Regions from separate parts of the Methylobacterium sp. Leaf100 genome, predicted to be linked through region 1. Evidence: predicted binding sites of a transcription regulator. Region 1 holds the regulator's gene; the other holds the start of a gene.
What was found. The regulator LexA, encoded in region 1, represses DNA repair genes until DNA is damaged. The targets are predictions, from matches to a motif close to TGTTCNNNNTGTGTTCNG.
Positions count from the first base shown of each region.

Region 2: the regulator LexA is predicted to act here: its motif matches at 2,214-2,231, upstream of ruvC (crossover junction endodeoxyribonuclease RuvC).

Region 1 covers NZ_LMMW01000045.1:217,439-225,665, forward strand. The annotation lists partial or broken gene ASF25_RS17080 (IS3 family transposase) at 123-1,312, shown strand; gene lexA (transcriptional repressor LexA) at 1,579-2,328, shown strand; gene ASF25_RS17090 (ComEC/Rec2 family competence protein) at 2,322-4,589, opposite strand; gene gltX (glutamate--tRNA ligase) at 4,751-6,175, shown strand; gene gltA (citrate synthase) at 6,416-7,705, shown strand; gene ASF25_RS17105 (dihydrodipicolinate synthase family protein) at 7,829-8,227, shown strand, end outside.
Region 2 covers NZ_LMMW01000001.1:470,869-479,095, forward strand. The annotation lists gene ruvA (Holliday junction branch migration protein RuvA) at 1-88, opposite strand, end outside; gene ASF25_RS02240 (YceI family protein) at 163-828, shown strand; gene ASF25_RS02245 (PilZ domain-containing protein) at 868-1,443, opposite strand; gene ruvC (crossover junction endodeoxyribonuclease RuvC) at 1,600-2,169, opposite strand; gene ASF25_RS02255 (glutamine synthetase beta-grasp domain-containing protein) at 2,373-3,413, opposite strand; gene ASF25_RS23335 (hypothetical protein) at 3,691-3,852, opposite strand; gene ASF25_RS22480 (DUF2735 domain-containing protein) at 3,882-4,073, shown strand; gene ASF25_RS02265 (glutaminase) at 4,111-5,055, opposite strand; gene ASF25_RS02270 (YebC/PmpR family DNA-binding transcriptional regulator) at 5,162-5,908, opposite strand; gene ASF25_RS02275 (hypothetical protein) at 6,009-6,251, shown strand; gene motA (flagellar motor stator protein MotA) at 6,337-7,209, shown strand; gene ASF25_RS02285 (FliM/FliN family flagellar motor switch protein) at 7,212-8,165, shown strand; gene ASF25_RS02290 (hypothetical protein) at 8,162-8,227, shown strand, end outside.

The DNA.
Region 1 (8,227 bases):
CCCGGTTCAGCCAGCAGCTACCTTCCGGCATCCCCCCACCAACCCAATCCACCAAACTTGGCAAAGAGCCGAAAAGTGGTCCTCCCTGAGGTATGGCTCTGAGCCATGAGGAGGATGTCATCATGGGACGGAAGAGGCATACGGCTGAAGAGCTTGTCGCCAAGCTGCGCCAAGTGGATGTTCTGGTCTCGCAAGGTCGCAAGGTCGCCGAAGCAATCCGGTCCATCGAGGTCACCGAGGTCACGTATTACCGGTGGCGGTCCGAGTACGGTGGCCTGAAGGGCAATCAGGTGAAGCGGCTGAATTCTCTGGAGACCGAGAATCAGCGCCTCCGCCGGGCGATCTCCGATCCGACCCTGGAGAAGCTCATCCTGAAGGAGGCAGCTGCGGGACCCGAAGGGCAGCGCCAGCAAAACTTCTGAGCCCGGCTCGCCGCCGGGCTTGTGTCGACTCCGTCGTTGCCAAGCACGGTGTGTCCGAACGCTTCGCCTGCCGAGTTTTGGGGCAGCATCGTTCGACACAGCGCAAATCCGCCGTCGTAGTCGAGGACGAGGCCGCTCTGACGGTCGCCATCGTTGCGCTGGCTCTCCAGTACGGGCGCTACGGCTATCGCCGGATCACGGCCTTGCTCCGGCGTGACGGCTGGACGGTGAACGTGAAGCGGGTCGAGCGGATCTGGCGCAGCGAAGGGCTCGAGGTTCCCGCGCGTCAGCCGAAACGGGCACGCCTTTGGCTCAACGACGGCTCGTGCCTGCGCCTGCGGCTAGAGCGGCCTGACCACGTCTGGTCGTATGACTTTGTCGAGCACCGTACGCATAACGGTCGCAAGTACCGGATGCTGAACGTGATCGATGAGTTCACTCGCGAGTGCCTCGCGATCCGCGTATCCCGCAAGCTGAAGGCCCTCGACGTGATCGACGTACTCTCGGACCTGTTCAGTCTGCGCGGCGTGCCAGGCCATATCCGCTCGGCCAACGGGCCGGAGTTCATTGCCAAAACGGTCCAGGACTGGATCGCGGCGGTTGGCTCGCAGACCGCCTACATCGAGCCGGGCAGTCCGTGGGAGAACGGCTATTGCGAGAGCTTCAACGCGAAGCTGCGGGACGAACTCCTCAAAGGCGAGGTGTTCTACACCCTCAAGGAAGCCAGCGTCGTGATCGAGCAATGGCGAAGGCACGACAACAGCATCCGGCCGCATTCGTCGCTCGGATACCAGCCACCTGCGCCCGAGGTCGTCATCTGGCCAACGGAACCGAGCGGATCAGTGCCGTCCGCTCGCCTTGCCATCGTCACCCGACCGACGATGCACTAACTTCGAACTTGGGCCACCGCACGGGGGCAGGCCAAAGCAGGGACCAGCGGGGGGGCACCCAAACCCTGCTAAATAATTAATGATAAACAATATTATCGGTTCGCCGCCAATTGGCGATGACAGGCTCATCGCCAATTTCGCCCGGCCACTCCATCATGTATCTTTCCTGAGAACCCTTGCAGAACACTTCCGGAACGCATAACCTGTTCGCGATTTGTTTCTGTGGCTTAGTGCCGCTTTGTACTGTTCGAGGACGGGTGCCGTTCATGTTGACTCGTAAGCAGCTGGATCTGCTCCAGTTCATTCAACAGAAGATGAACGAGGGGGGCGTACCGCCGTCGTTCGATGAGATGAAGGATGCCCTCGACCTGAAGTCGAAGTCGGGCATCCATCGGCTGATCACGGCGCTGGAAGAGCGTGGTTTCCTCAGGCGCCTCCCCAATCGCGCCCGCGCCATCGAAGTGATCAGGATGCCCGAGAGTCTCGGAGGGCAGTCGGGCGCGGGCGCTGCGGCACCGACGGAGTCGCGTCGTTTCACGCCGAGCGTCGTCGAGGGGGGCAAGGGCAAGGGCACCGTCGAGCGCATGCCGGTTGGACGCCTGCCGACGACGCGAGCGACGGATGGCGACGGTCGTGCCATCACCATTCCGGTCATGGGCCGGATCGCGGCCGGTACGCCGATCTCGGCGATCCAGGAGCAGAGCCACTCGGTCACCCTGTCCCCGGACTTTCTCTCGGGTGGCGAGCATTACGCCCTGGAGGTGCGCGGCGATTCCATGGTCGATGCCGGGATCCTCGACGGTGATCTGGTGGTGATCCGCAAGCAGGACACCGCCAACACCGGCGACATCATCGTCGCTCTCATCGACGACGAGGAAGCGACCCTCAAGCGCCTGCGCCGGCGTGGATCGTCCATCGCTCTAGAAGCGGCGAACCCCGCCTACGAGACACGGGTGCTCGGGCCCGATCGGGTTCAGATCCAGGGACGCCTCGTCAGTCTGGTCCGTCGCTACTGAAGAGTCTCGCCCGAGCCTTCGGAGGGAGGTTCGGGTTCGTCTGTATCTGGCGCTGTCGGCGCGGTCGGGACAGCCGGCGTCGGGGTCCGCGTCGGTACCGTTTCCCGCACCGGGCGCCAGGGTACACTCTCGCCGGCGCGTCGTGCCGTGGTGATGATCGGATCGGCCTTTGGCGGGAAGCGGATCGTCACGGCACCGTGAGCAGCCAGGAATGGACGGTCGAGCACGAGTTTGGCGGCGCAGGCCGGCGGTGCATCGCGACGGGTGATTAGAACGTCGGCACGGATGCAATCCTCGTGGAGAGCGCGTTTGTCGGTGACGAGTGCAAGCACTCTTCCGTCCGGCAAATGCGCCGTGCAGCCGAGCCGATCGCACCGAGCGGTCGAGAGGGCGGTGACGGTGCCGGCCCGGCGTCCATCGCCATCGGCCTTCAGCCATTGCTCCAGGACGAAGGCTGGCGGTTTCCCCAGGGTTGCGAGGCGTCCGTCCTGGGCGCGAATGGCGATTCCAGCTCCCTCGCGGTCGATATAGAGATCCGGCCGCGTCGCGCTCGCGGCCAGGGCGACGCCGACGGCCATCGGTAGGAGGCCGAGCCAGCGCAGCCGCGACACCGGTAGGGTGAGCGTGACGAGGCCAAGGGCCATCGCCGCGAGGGCGCCGGGTCCGAAGGCCGGGATCACGTAGGTGGCGCGATCGAACCCGGCGATCCAGGTGGAGATCGTCAGCATCCCCCGCACGGCGAGACCCATGAGCCACCAGACCGGCTGATCGAGGGCGAAGGGGTAGGCCAAGATGCCGAGGACCGCCGCCGGCATCACGGCGAGCGAGACCAGGGGGAGGGTCAGGGCATTTCCGACGAGGCCGAAGGGCTGGACCGTCTGGAAGTGGTAGGTCGCGAACGGTGCCGTCGCGAACTGTGCGACCAGGGTCGTCGCAAGTGTGCCGATGATCGCGGTGGCGATCCAGATTGCAACGCGTCCGAGGGGACCGGCGCTTTGCCCGCGCAAGCTCACGGCGCCGATGAGCGGAGCGCAGGCGATGAGGCCCGCCACCGCCCCGAAAGACATTTGAAAACTCGGGCCGAGGAGCCCATCCGGCTCACGCGCCAGGGCGATAAGGGCCGCCAGCGCCAGATTGCGCATGCTCAGGGCCGGTCGGTCCACCAGGATCGCACCGAGCATCACCAGGGTCATGATCAGCGCCCGTTCGGCGGCGATATCCCAGCCGGAGAACACGCAATAGGCCGTCACACCCGCCATGGCGCAGGCGGCGGCGATCTTCTTGATCGGCCAGCGCAGGGCCAGCGCCGGCGCCAGCGCGAGAAGCGCGCGCACGAGCCAAAACACCACCCCGGCCGCCAGCACCATGTGAAGACCTGAGATCGACACGACGTGATAAATTCCCGCCGCGCGCAGGACATCATTGGTCTCCGCGTTGATGAGGCCGCGTTTGCCCGTCACCAGGGCGGCCGCGACGGCGCCGGCCTGCCCGCCGTTGGCGTCGGTGATGCGGCGCGTCAGGGCGTTGCGGGCGTCGTCGACTGCAGCGGCGAGCCGCAAGGACCGTGGCAAATCCTCCGGGGGCGGCCGCACTTGGATCGTGCCGACGAGGGAGCCCACCGCCCCGATCCCGCGAAAATAGGCATCGCGGGCAAAATCGTAGCCGCCCGGCCGCGCCGCTTCGGGAGGCGGAAGCAGGCGCGCCGTCGCGGCGATGCGATCACCGGGTTTCAGCGGCGGTGCCTTCTTGAACGACACCCGCACCCGACGGGGCCGCTGCTCTGCCGCGAGGGTGCCGAAGCTCTCGACCCGAACGATGAGGCGTGCGCCCTCCTCCCTCTCGTCGAGGGCTTCGATGAGCCCGACGAGGGGCGCGATGGTGGTTCTGGCCAGCACCGGGCTCGCCACCTGCACGAGGCGGAACGTGGCGGCCGCAAAACCAAGGAATGCGGCGACGAGCCCGACGAGACCGGCCAGGACCACGGGTCTGGCCGCGAAGACGGGTGTCAGAGCGATGAAAATCGCCGCAACGGCGAGCGGTGCCGCCAGGGATGGCGGCCCGGAGGTCGCAGTGAAGCAAAGCAGCACCCCGAGGCCGAACGCCACCGCGAGCCAGGGAAAGAGTCGGCGCTGTTCGACCTCCCGGCAGAATCCGGCGGCGACACCCTCCTGAAGCGTGCCGAGCCACAGGGACGGCGCGGGAACGCGGGCGGCGGCGCGCACCCACATCCGTCCGGCGGTCCGTGCGCCTCCCTGCCCCATCCCACGACACCTCCGGGCGTGACCCGCGTGCGACCCTTCACCATTCCTAGGGGTGGGGGTGACGATTTCTTAACGCCTGCCTTCGCGCATGCTACATGCCCATCCCCGGGCCGGTCGATCCGCCGTCCGCCTGCTTCCCTACAGAGTCTAAGCCAAGATCGATGTCGTCCACCGTCGTCACGCGCTTCGCGCCCTCCCCAACGGGCTATCTTCACATCGGCGGCGCGCGCACCGCCCTGTTCAACTGGCTCTATGCCCGTCGCTTCGGCGGCCGGATGCTGCTGCGCATCGAGGATACGGATCGCGAACGCTCGACCCAGGGGGCGATCGACGCGATCCTCGACGGGATGCGCTGGCTCGGCCTCGATTGGGACGGCGATGTCATCTACCAGTACGCCCGGGCCGACCGGCACCGGGAGGCGGCGGAGACTTTGCTCGCGTCGGGGCACGCCTATCGTTGCTACGCGACGCCGGACGAACTCACGGCCATGCGCGAGGCGGCGCGGGCCGAGGGCCGGCCCCTTCGCTACGATGGCCGCTGGCGCGACCGCGACCCGTCCGAGGCGCCCGCCGGGGCGAAGCCGGTGATCCGCCTGCGCGCGCCGCTCGAAGGCGAGACCGTGGTCGAGGACGGCGTGCAGGGACGCGTCGTCTGGCAGAACCGAGACCTCGACGACCTCGTGCTCCTGCGCTCCGACGGCAACCCGACCTACATGCTCGCCGTGGTGGTGGACGACCACGACATGGGCGTCACCCAGGTTATCCGCGGCGACGACCATCTGACCAATGCGGCGCGCCAGCGCCAGATTTCGGATGCCCTCGGCTGGGACGCACCGGCCATGGCGCACATCCCGCTCATCCATGGGGCCGACGGGGCCAAGCTGTCGAAGCGCCACGGGGCGCTGGGCGTCGACGCCTATCGCGATCTCGGCTACCTGCCGGCGGCTTTGCGCAACTACCTCGTGCGCCTCGGCTGGAGCCACGGCGACCAGGAAGTGTTCTCCACCGACGAGATGATCGCGGCCTTCGATCTCAAGTCCATCGGGCGCTCGCCCGCGCGTTTCGATTTCGCCAAGCTGGAGAATCTCAACGGGCTCTACATCCGAGGCGCCGACGACGCGGATCTCGTCGCAGCCCTCGACGGCGTGCTGCCGGCCCTGGGCCCGTCGCGCGGCATCGCCTCGCCCATGGCACCCGAACTCCGCGAGAAGCTGATTGCGGCGATGCCCGGCCTGAAGGAGCGGGCGAAGACCCTCGTCGACCTCCTCGACAGCGCCTACTACCTCACGGCGGCCCGGCCCCTGGCCCTCGACGACAAGGCCGCCTCCCTCCTCGGCCCGGAGGCGCGGACCCGCCTCTCCGCGATCCTGCCCGCCCTGGAAGCGCTTCCGGAATGGAGCGCTGCCGCAACGGAAGGCACCGTGCGCGCTTTCGCCGAATCGGCGGCCGTGAAGCTCGGGCAGATCGCGCAGCCCCTGCGGGCGGCGCTGACCGGGCGGGCGACCTCGCCGCCGGTCTTCGACGTAATGGCCGTGCTCGGGCGCGAAGAGTGCCTCAGTCGCTTGCGTGATCAGGCCACCGCCTGACGCGGCGGGTTTCGCTGGCGTCGACGCGGAACGCCCGGGCCGAATGACAAACCGGCCTGGATTTCGCTTCGTGGCGTTCGTGATGCGGACGCTCGGTTGAAGGCGGTCGACCGATCCGCTAACCCGATGCTCGTGTGAGCAAGTGCAGCATGCGTTGCCCTTGCGCCCCGGAACCGGGTTGGTGAACCATCGCCACACGGGCCGGCGCCGCCCCGCTGCCACGAAAGGGTCCACGTCTCCATGAGCGCCACCAGCACCATCACCGTGGGCGACGCGCAGGTCGAGTTGCCGATCAAGACCGGTACCATCGGCCCCGACGTCATCGATATCGGCCAGCTCTACGCCAAGACCGGCAAATTCACGTTCGACCCGGGTTTCACCTCGACCGCGTCGTGTGAATCCAAGATCACCTACATCGACGGCGATGCCGGCGTGCTACTCTATCGCGGCTACCCCATCGACCAGATCGCCGAGAACGGCGATTTCCTCGAGACCTGCTATCTCATGCTGTTCGGCGAGTTGCCGACGCCGGCCCAGAAGGCCGACTTCGATTACCGGGTCACGCGCCACACCATGGTGCATGACCAGATGAACCGATTCTTCCAGGGGTTCCGCCGCGACGCGCACCCGATGGCGATCATGGTCGCCTGCGTCGGCGCCCTGTCGGCGTTCTATCACGACTCGACGGACATCTCGGACGACAAGCAGCGCATGATCGCGAGCTTGCGCATGATCGCCAAGATGCCGACACTCGCTGCGATGGCTTACAAGTATTCCATCGGTCAGCCGTTCGTCTATCCCAAGAACGACCTCGACTATACGTCGAACTTTCTGCGGATGTGTTTCGCGGTGCCGTGCGAGGAATTCAAGGTCAATCCGATCTTCGCCCGGGCGCTCGACCGGATCTTCATCCTCCACGCCGATCACGAGCAGAACGCTTCGACCTCCACCGTGCGTCTCGCCGGCTCGTCGGGGGCCAACCCGTTCGCCTGCGTCGCCGCCGGCATCGCCTGCCTGTGGGGACCGGCCCATGGCGGCGCCAACGAGGCGGCCCTCAAGATGCTCGAGGAGATCGGGCACCCTGAGAACGTGGCCAAGTACGTCGCCAAGGCCAAGGACAAGAACGACCCGTTCCGGCTCATGGGCTTCGGTCACCGGGTATACAAGAACTACGATCCGCGTGCGCGAATCATGCAGAAGACCACCCACGAGGTGCTCGGCCAACTCGGGATCAAGGACGATCCGCTGCTGGAGGTCGCCGTCCAGCTCGAGAAGATCGCCCTCGAAGACGACTACTTCATTGAGAAGAAGCTCTACCCGAACATCGATTTCTACTCGGGCATCACCCTCAAGGCGATGGGCTTCCCGACTTCGATGTTCACCGTGCTGTTTGCGCTCGCCCGCACCACGGGCTGGATCGCCCAGTGGGCCGAGATGATCGAGGACCCGTCTCAGAAGATCGGCCGGCCGCGTCAGCTCTATATCGGCCCGGACAAGCGCGAATACGTGCCCATCGATCAGCGCGCCTGAAGGCGGGGCGGCTCATCCGGTAGAGGGCGAGCCAGGGACAGTGCAGCCGGGTAGGATTTATCCCGCCCGGCCGTACCCGCTACGTGGGCGGAGGCATGCGGCCTTCGCCGCCCGGAGGCACCCATGATCCTTCCGAATGGGCTGTCGGCCTTTCCGATCACACCGGCGGATCCGAGCGGATGTGTCGATGTCGGGGCGTTGCGTCGGCTGGTTACGCCCTTGCGCGATGCCGGGGTCGATTCCATCGGCCTTCTCGGCAGCACCGGCTCGTACCCGTATCTTAGCCGGCAGGAGCGGCGTCGCGCCGTTGAAGCGGCCCTGGATGCAGTCGGCACCGATGTTCCGATCCTCGTCGGCGTCGGCGCCCTGCGGACGGACGAGGCCGTGGCGCTGGCCCAGGACGCCAGAGCCATGGGGGCCGCGGCCGGGCTGCTGGCCGCCATCTCCTATACGCCCCTGACCGAAGACGAGGTGTTCGCGCATTTCGTGACCGTCGCCCGGGAGAGCGGCCTGCCGCTCTGC
Region 2 (8,227 bases), on a different contig from region 1:
AATGCACCACGTAGCCGACGCCCTGGACATCGAGGATCACGAAATCCTCTCCGTAGGAATCCACGAGGCCCTTCAGCTTGCCGATCATGCGAAGTCTCTTATCAGAGGGGTCGGCGCGATGCCCGGGACAGGGCCGGGCGGCCGGGGAATTGGAGGGGCGACATGAAGCACGGATCCGTCATCATCGCTGTGCGAACGGGCCTGCGCGCCGTCGTGCTGCGCAGTACCACCGTTCTCGTCCTGGCGCTGCCGGGGCTCGCCCATGCGCAGGACCCGGCACCCCCTTCGCCGACCACCGACCCGACGCAGGTGCGACCGGGGGGCTACAAGCTCGATCCGGCCCACGGCAAGATCACGTGGTCCCTGAGCCATCTCGGCTTCTCGACCTATTACGGCCAGATCACCGACGTGGCGGCCGACGCGAGCCTCGACGCGAAGGCGCCGGAGAAGAGCCGCCTCAGCGTCACGGTGGGAACGCCCAGCATCACCGGCCTCAACGACCGGCTCGACACGCATCTGAAGAGCGCGGACTTCTTCGACACGCAGAAATTTCCGACCGCGACCTTCGTGAGCACGTCCGTGGAGCCCACGAGCCCGACCACGGCGCGGGTCAACGGCACCCTGACCCTGAAGGGCGTCGCCAAGCCGGTCTCGTTCGACGCCACGTTCAACCAGGCCGGGCTTCACCCCGTCGACAAGCTCTACACCGTCGGCTTCGACGGAAGGGCGGTGATCAAGCGCTCGGAGTTCGGCATCACCGCCTACCTGCCGATGGTGGGCGACGAGGTGACCCTGCGCCTGGAAGGCGAGTTCAAGGCCGTGCCCTGAATTTCGGCCGAACCGGGTACCGGACGAGGCCGGCAAGGCTCACAGGGTGATGTGCCGGTCGACGGCCTGGGGCGCGAACGCCCGGTCGAACACCGCACCGATGCCGTGGTCGAAATGGCGGGCGACGCGGGCCGCCGTCCGGCCGATGGTGATGGATGCGCCGATGTCGATCTGTGCATCGAGGGTGAAGGCGACGCCGGATGCCGAGACGTTGAGGAGCTTGGCCGGCAGGACCCGGCCATCGGTGAGCTCGATGGTCACGTCCGTTTCCAGGGGCGTCACGCGGGGATGGACGCGCACGGGGACGGGCGCCTCCTGTTGCTCGGACAGCTGGCGTAATTCGCGCGCGACGCTCGCCATAGCCTGCATTCGCGCGAGAACGCGCACGATGAAGGCCCGATCGCCGATACTCACCACGCGGGTTTCGACGGTGCCGATATGGCGGATGTTGCAGGTCAGTTCTTCGTCGACGAGGGGCTTTGTGGCGGAACGAAAACGAATGCCGTCCGGGGAGACGATATCCGTCACCGCATAGAACTCGGAGCGTCCCCGCCCCCAGCACAGGGCCGGAACGACCACCTTGTGATGATGGGGTTTTGCGTGCTGTTGGCTCATCGATCTCACTTGTGCCGCCCTCGGGCATCGTGGGATCGCGAGTCTTTCGATCGCTCTCGTGGGATAGGAAGAATTGTAGCAACTCTTCCCCAAGCCGGTCTTTTCTCCCCGGAATCACGATTCCCGACGCGATACGAACCGGACGGCGAACGGCGATCAACCCGCCTTGGCCAAGGCCGCGGCGATGCGGGAGGCCGCAAGCGCGCTCATGCCGGGCACGGGGGCATGCCGGCTCTTCAGGGCGTGCGAGGCGCGATGGTTGGCGTGGGTGACGGCGATGGCGAGGGCGTCGGCGGCATCCGCGGTCTTGAACTCGGCCTTCGGCATCAGGAACTTCACCATCGCCTGGATCTGGACCTTGTCGGCATGGCCGGCGCCGCAGACCGTCTTCTTCACGAGGTTGGCGGCGTATTCGGACACGGGCAGGCCGGCGAGCGCCGGCACCAGCAGGGCGACGGCGCGGGCATGGCCGAGCTTCAGCGTCGCCTGGGCGTCCTTGTTGACGAAGGTCTCCTCCACGGCGACCTCGTCGGGCGCGAAGCCCCGCACCACACGGGTGATGCCTTCGTGCAGTTCGCGCAAGCGCAGGGCCAGTGGAAGCTCACCGTCCGAGGTCACCACGCCGCAATCGACATAGGCGAGCTTCGTGCCCGTGACGGTGATCACGCCCCAGCCGGTGCGGCGCAGTCCGGGATCGATACCGAGGATGCGGACGGGAGCGGTCATTGCGTCGGAGCCCTGGGGCGCGGAGGGCGCCAGCGTCGAGCGTTAGGCACATACCGTGAACGAGGGGTTTCTCCAAACCCGGTCCGGCCGATCCATCGGCGCACGGCCGGCGCCCCTTCGAACATGGAAACGGCGCGACCCCGGTGAGGGCCGCGCCGTTCTCGGCATGAGGGACGGGAAAGGCGTCCCGGATCGGGCAGGCGTCAGGCGGCGGCGGAAACCCCGGCGGCCGTGGGCACGGAGGCAACGGTCTTCAGGATCTGCGACGCGATCTGGTAGGGGTCCCCCTGGCTGTTGGGACGGCGGTCCTCCAGGTAGCCCTTGTACGCGTTGTTGACGAAGCTGTGCGGCACGCGGATCGAGGCGCCGCGGTCGGCGACGCCGTAGCTGAACTCGTTGATGGCCGCGGTTTCGTGCTTGCCCGTCAGGCGCATGTGGTTGTCGGGGCCGTAGACGGCGATGTGGTCGTCGAGGTTGTCCTTGAAGGCGGCCATGAGCGCCTCGAAGTAGGCCTTGCCGCCCACGGTCCGCAGGTGCTCCGTCGAGAAGTTGGCATGCATGCCCGAGCCGTTCCAGTCGGTCGCACCCAGCGGCTTACAATGGTACTCGACGTCGATCTCGTAGCTCTCGCACAGGCGCTGGAGAATGTAGCGGGCGACCCACATCTCGTCGGCGGCCTTCTTGGAGCCTTTGCCGAAGATCTGGAACTCCCACTGGCCCTTGGCCACCTCGGCGTTGATGCCCTCGTGGTTGATGCCGGCGTCGAGGCAGAGGTCGAGGTGTTCCTCGACGATCTTGCGGGCGATGGAGCCGACTTCCTTGTAGCCGACGCCGCAATAGTACGGGCCCTGGGGCGCGGGGTAGCCGGCGGTGGGGAAGCCGAGCGGACGGCCGTCCTTGTAGAAGAAGTACTCCTGCTCGAAGCCGAACCAGGCGCCGTCGTCGTCCAGGATGGTGGCGCGCTTGTTGGAGGCGTGCGGGGTGACGCCGTCGGGCATCATCACTTCGCACATCACCAGGACGCCGTTCTTGCGGGTCGTGTCGGGGAAGTGGCGCACGGGCTTCAGCATGCAGTCGGAGGATCCGCCCTCGGCCTGCATGGTCGAGCTGCCGTCGAAGCCCCACATGGGAAGCTGCTCGAGGGTCGGGAAGCCGTCGAATTCCTTGATCTGCGTTTTGCCGCGCAGGTTGGGGACGGGCGTATAGCCGTCCAGCCAGATGTACTCGAGCTTGTACTTCGTCATCGTGAAGTCTCTCTTCCGTTCGCGGTGCGGACCACCGGCAAGCGCGGACCGTCGGCCGCCCCAGGGAACTGCCGCCCTCGCAAAAGCATTTGCTATGCCAATTCACGTTCGCAGCAACACGAGCGACGTGAAGCCCGCCCCGCCTTTGCTTCTCTCAGGGACGGGCAGCTTCTGCACAAATTTTATTCAGATTGCTGATTTATTCATCATACCGTGTCCATGCCATGTTCTTGGGCAATCATTCGCCAGTAACGCGAGCCGACAGGCCCGCGAAAATCTAGCCCGGACCCGCCGTGAACTTTGGGCGAACAATATTGCTCGCTGTTTTTGCAATCCTGCCGTTGCGCATATTTCCGGCAAACAATGCTTTTATTCGCGACAGGCCGCGCAATTCCGCGGCGAAGGAGCTATATTGCGGACAGTGATCGAGCGGCGCCACCAGCCTCGCTCCGAAGGAGATCCCATTCCATGACGCCCTCCGCCACCCGTGAAACCGCGAAGATCTATGCCTTCCCCGTCGGGGGACGCCTCGGAACGGAGCGCCGGGATTCTGGCCGCTCGCCTGTCGATGCCAAGCCGATGCAGTCGCCTGCCACGTACGTCGATTGCGGTTATCACGAAGCCGCGCTGCTGGATTCGGACCGTTCCCGCAAGGCCTGACCAGACACGGACCAGACCCGGACACCGTAGTGCCCGATCAGACGCCGAAGATCGACCAGCCGAGGCGCTTGGTGAGCGCTTCGAGGGCGATCCGGCCGAGGTGGGAATTGCCCGAGGCGTCGAGGCCGGGCGACCACACGGCGATGGAGGCACGCCCCGGCGCCACGGCCAGGATACCGCCGCCGACCCCGCTCTTGCCGGGCAGGCCGACGCGGTAGGCGAACTCGCCCGAACCGTCGTAATGCCCGCAGGTGAGCATCACCGCATTGATGCGGCGCGCCCGTTCGGCCGAAACGACGGAATGACCCGTCGAGGGTGTCCGCCCCGAATGCACGAGGAAGCGCCCCGCCGTGGCGAGCTGTCGGCAGGTCATGCTGATGGCGCAGTGATGGAAGTAGACGCCGAGGGTGAAATCCACTGGGTTGTCGAGGACGCCGAAGGATTTCATGTAATTGGCGAGCGCTACGTTGCGGAAACCCGTGCGTAGCTCGGAAGCCGCCACGGCCTCGTCGATGGCGATGCTCGGATCTTCGGCCAGGAACTGCATGAAACGCAGGATCTCGCCCAAGGCCTCCCGCGGCTGATGTCCCGACAGGATCACGTCGGTGACCGCGATGGCGCCCGCATTGATGAAGGGATTGCGCGGAATGCCACGCTCGCGCTCCAACTGGACGATGGAGTTGAACGGGCTGCCCGAAGGCTCGCGCCCGACCCGGCGCCACAGGCGGTCCCCGACCATGCCGAGGGCCAGGGTCAGGGTGAACACCTTCGAGATGCTCTGGATCGAGAACGCCACGTCGGCATCGCCGCCGGACGCGACGGTGCCGTCGGCATCGATGACGACGAGGCCGAAGGCGCCGGCGTCGACGCGGGCGAGTTCGGGAATGTAGGTCGCCATCTCGCCCCGGTCGGGCCGGACCCGCATCTCCTCGGCGATCTCCCGCACGACAGCGTGCAGGTCGGGGCTGGGCGTTTGCGGCACGGAGCGTCTCACGCGGGCTCAAGGGGCAGTCTCACCGCGACGCAATGAAACTGCCAATCCGGAAACTGCCAATCCGGAAACCGCCCCTGCGACGAGACGGGACCGTTCAGCCCGCCAGCTTCTCCATCAGGGCTTCCGACAGGGCGAAGTTCACGAACACGTTCTGGACGTCGTCCTGATCCTCGATCACCTCCACGAGACGCAGGAGCTTCTCGCCGGTCTCGTCGTCGACCTCGATGGTGTTCTGGGCCTTCCAGACCAGCGCCGTGCGGCGGGGCTCGCCGAAGCGCGCCTCGAGGGCCTTGGAGACCTCGCCGTAGGCGTCCTGGGCGCAGGTGACCTCGTGACCGTCTGCATCCGATCGCACGTCGTCGGCGCCGGCCTCGATGGCGGCCTCCAGCATGGTGTCGGCATCCGCCACCCCGGCGTCGAATTCCACCACGCCGACATGATCGAACATGAACGAGACGGCGCCGGTCTCGGCGAGGCTGCCGCCGGACTTGGTGAAGGCCGAGCGCACGTCGGAGGCGGTGCGGTTGCGGTTGTCCGTCTGCGCCTCGACGATGAGGGCGGCGCCGCCGGGGCCGTAGCCCTCGTAGCGGATCTCGTCGTAGTTCTCGGAATCGGCGCTCTGCGCCTTCTTGATGGCGCGCTCGATGTTGTCCTTCGGCACGTTCTCGGCGCGGGCCGCGATGATGGCGGCGCGCAGGCGCGCATTCATGGCGGGGTCCGGCAGGCCGAGCTTAGCTGCCACCGTGATCTCGCGGGCGAGCTTGCCGAAGATCTTGGACCGGACCGCATCGACGCGGCCCTTGCGGTGCATGATGTTCTTGAACTGGGAATGGCCGGCCATGGGGTGATCGACTCTCGCGAAAGGGAGCGGCGCCGGAGGAGGCAGGGCCTCCTCGACGGCGCGCGGCATCGGGAATGGGCGGCGTTTATAGGCCGGCCCCATGCGGCGTGGCAACGCGGCCGCCGCCAAGGCGTTGATCTCCATGAGCAGCCTCGACGAAGCCCACGACCGGCAACGCCCCGACACCGCCTCGCCCGGCGCGCGAGCACGGGCGAAGCCGCGCGGAGGGAAACCCGCGGGCTGGGGCCGGCTCGGGCTCGCCGCACTCCTCGGGCTCGTGGCCGGGACGGTCCTGTTCCCGACGGCGGCCAAGGGTCGGGAACGCGTGCCGCCCGCGCGTTGAGGGGTCCCAGCCCCGCACAAGCCTGCCGCCGTACCTCCGCCGCTCAGGACGTGACACGCGTTCACACCGGCGGAGGCCAGAGACCTTGGGCATTGTCATCGGCCTCGTCATCGGAATCGGCTGCATGCTCGGCGGGTTCGTCGCCATGGGCGGGCACCTCGAAGTGCTCTGGCAGCCCTGGGAGTTCGTGATCATCGGCGGCATGGGGGCCGGCGCCTTCGTCATGGCCAACCCGATGAAGACGGTGGTGGATTCCGGCAAGGCGAGCATGGACGCCCTCACCGGCAAGGTGCCCAAGCGCAAGGACTACCTCGAGCTTCTCGGCCTCCTCCACGCCCTCATGCGCGAGCTGAAGGCCAAGCCCCGCAACGAGGTCGAGCCCCACCTCGACGACCCGGCGAATTCCGAACTGTTCAAGGCCTATCCGGCCATCGCCAAGAACGCCGACCTCGTCCTGTTCATCTGCGACTACGCTCGCCTGATCCTCATCGGCAATGCCCGCGCCCACGAGATCGAGGCCCTGATGGACGAGGAGATCAACGGCTACCGCAAGGACCGGCTCAAGCCCTACGGCGCCGTCACCATGGTGGCGGAGGCGATGCCGGCGCTGGGCATCGTCGCGGCGGTGCTCGGCATCGTGAAGGCGATGGGGGCGCTGGACCAGTCGCCCCAGATCCTCGGCGGCCTCATCGGCGCCGCGCTCGTCGGCACCTTCTTCGGCGTGTTCATGTCCTACGGCGTGCTCGCGCCGTTCGCGACGAAGATCAAGGTGATCCGCGAGAAGCAGGCCCACGTCTACATCATCGTCAAACAGAGCCTGCTCGCGTACATGAGCGGGGCCGTGCCGCAGATCGCCGTCGAGCACGGCCGCAAGGGCATCTCGCTCAGCGACCGCCCCACCATCGACGAGGTCGAGAACGCCACCGTGAACGGCGGTGCCCAGCGCGAGGCTGCCTGACCATGGATACGCCCCAGGTCCCCCCAGCGGAGGACCCCTCCGGCCAGAAACCGCCGAACACCGACATCCGCGCACGCCTCATCGAGGCGGGCGGCCTGTCCCTCGACCGCCTGCCGATGCTCAGCGTGGTGTTCGACCGCCTGACCACGGGCTGCTCGGACAACCTCAAGCACCTCGTCGCCTCGCCGGTGCACTTTTCCCTCGGCGGCATCCAGAGCGGCCGCATCGGCGAATTGCTCGATGCCTACGACAACAACGCCATCGCGGGCCTCTTCCACGCGCCCGACTGGGACAGCCACATCCTCGTCGGCCTCGACCGCGACTTCGTCTTCACCATGGTGGAGGTGCTGCTGGGGTCCGATGGCGGCGAGCCGCCGGTGGAGGACGAGCGCCCGTTCTCCGGCATCGAGACCCGCATCGCCCAGATCGTGCTGGAGCAGGTCGGCAAGGCGCTCGAATCCTCGTTCTCCCTCGTGGCCGCCACACCGTTCCGCCTGGAACGGACCGAGACCCGTATGGAGTTCGCCGTCATCGGCGGGCGCGGCAACAAGGCGGTGGAAGCGAAGTTCCTGCTCCAGGCGCTCAACCGCAGCGGCGAGATGTTCCTCATCATCCCGCAATCGGTGATCAACCCCATGCGCCCGAGCCTGTCCAAGGTGCTCACCGGGGAATCGGTGGCCCGCGATCCCATCTGGAGCCAGCAGATCGCGGCCGAGGTGCAGAAGGCGGAAGTGACGCTCCGCGCCGTGCTGGAGGAGCGCACCCTGACCCTCGGCGAGATCTCCGCACTCAAGGTCGGCCAGGTCATCGGGCTCGACGCCACCCCGACCACGCGGGTGAAGCTCGAGGGCAACGACAGGCCGCTGTTCTGGTGCCATATGGGGCAGGCGCAAGGCTCCTACGTCCTGCGCATCGACGAAGCCATCGCCCCCGAGAAGGAAGGCCTCGTGCCATGACGCCTCTGGTTGACACCATCCTGCTCCTCGCGCTCATCGCGACGAGCGCCTGCGTGGTGCCG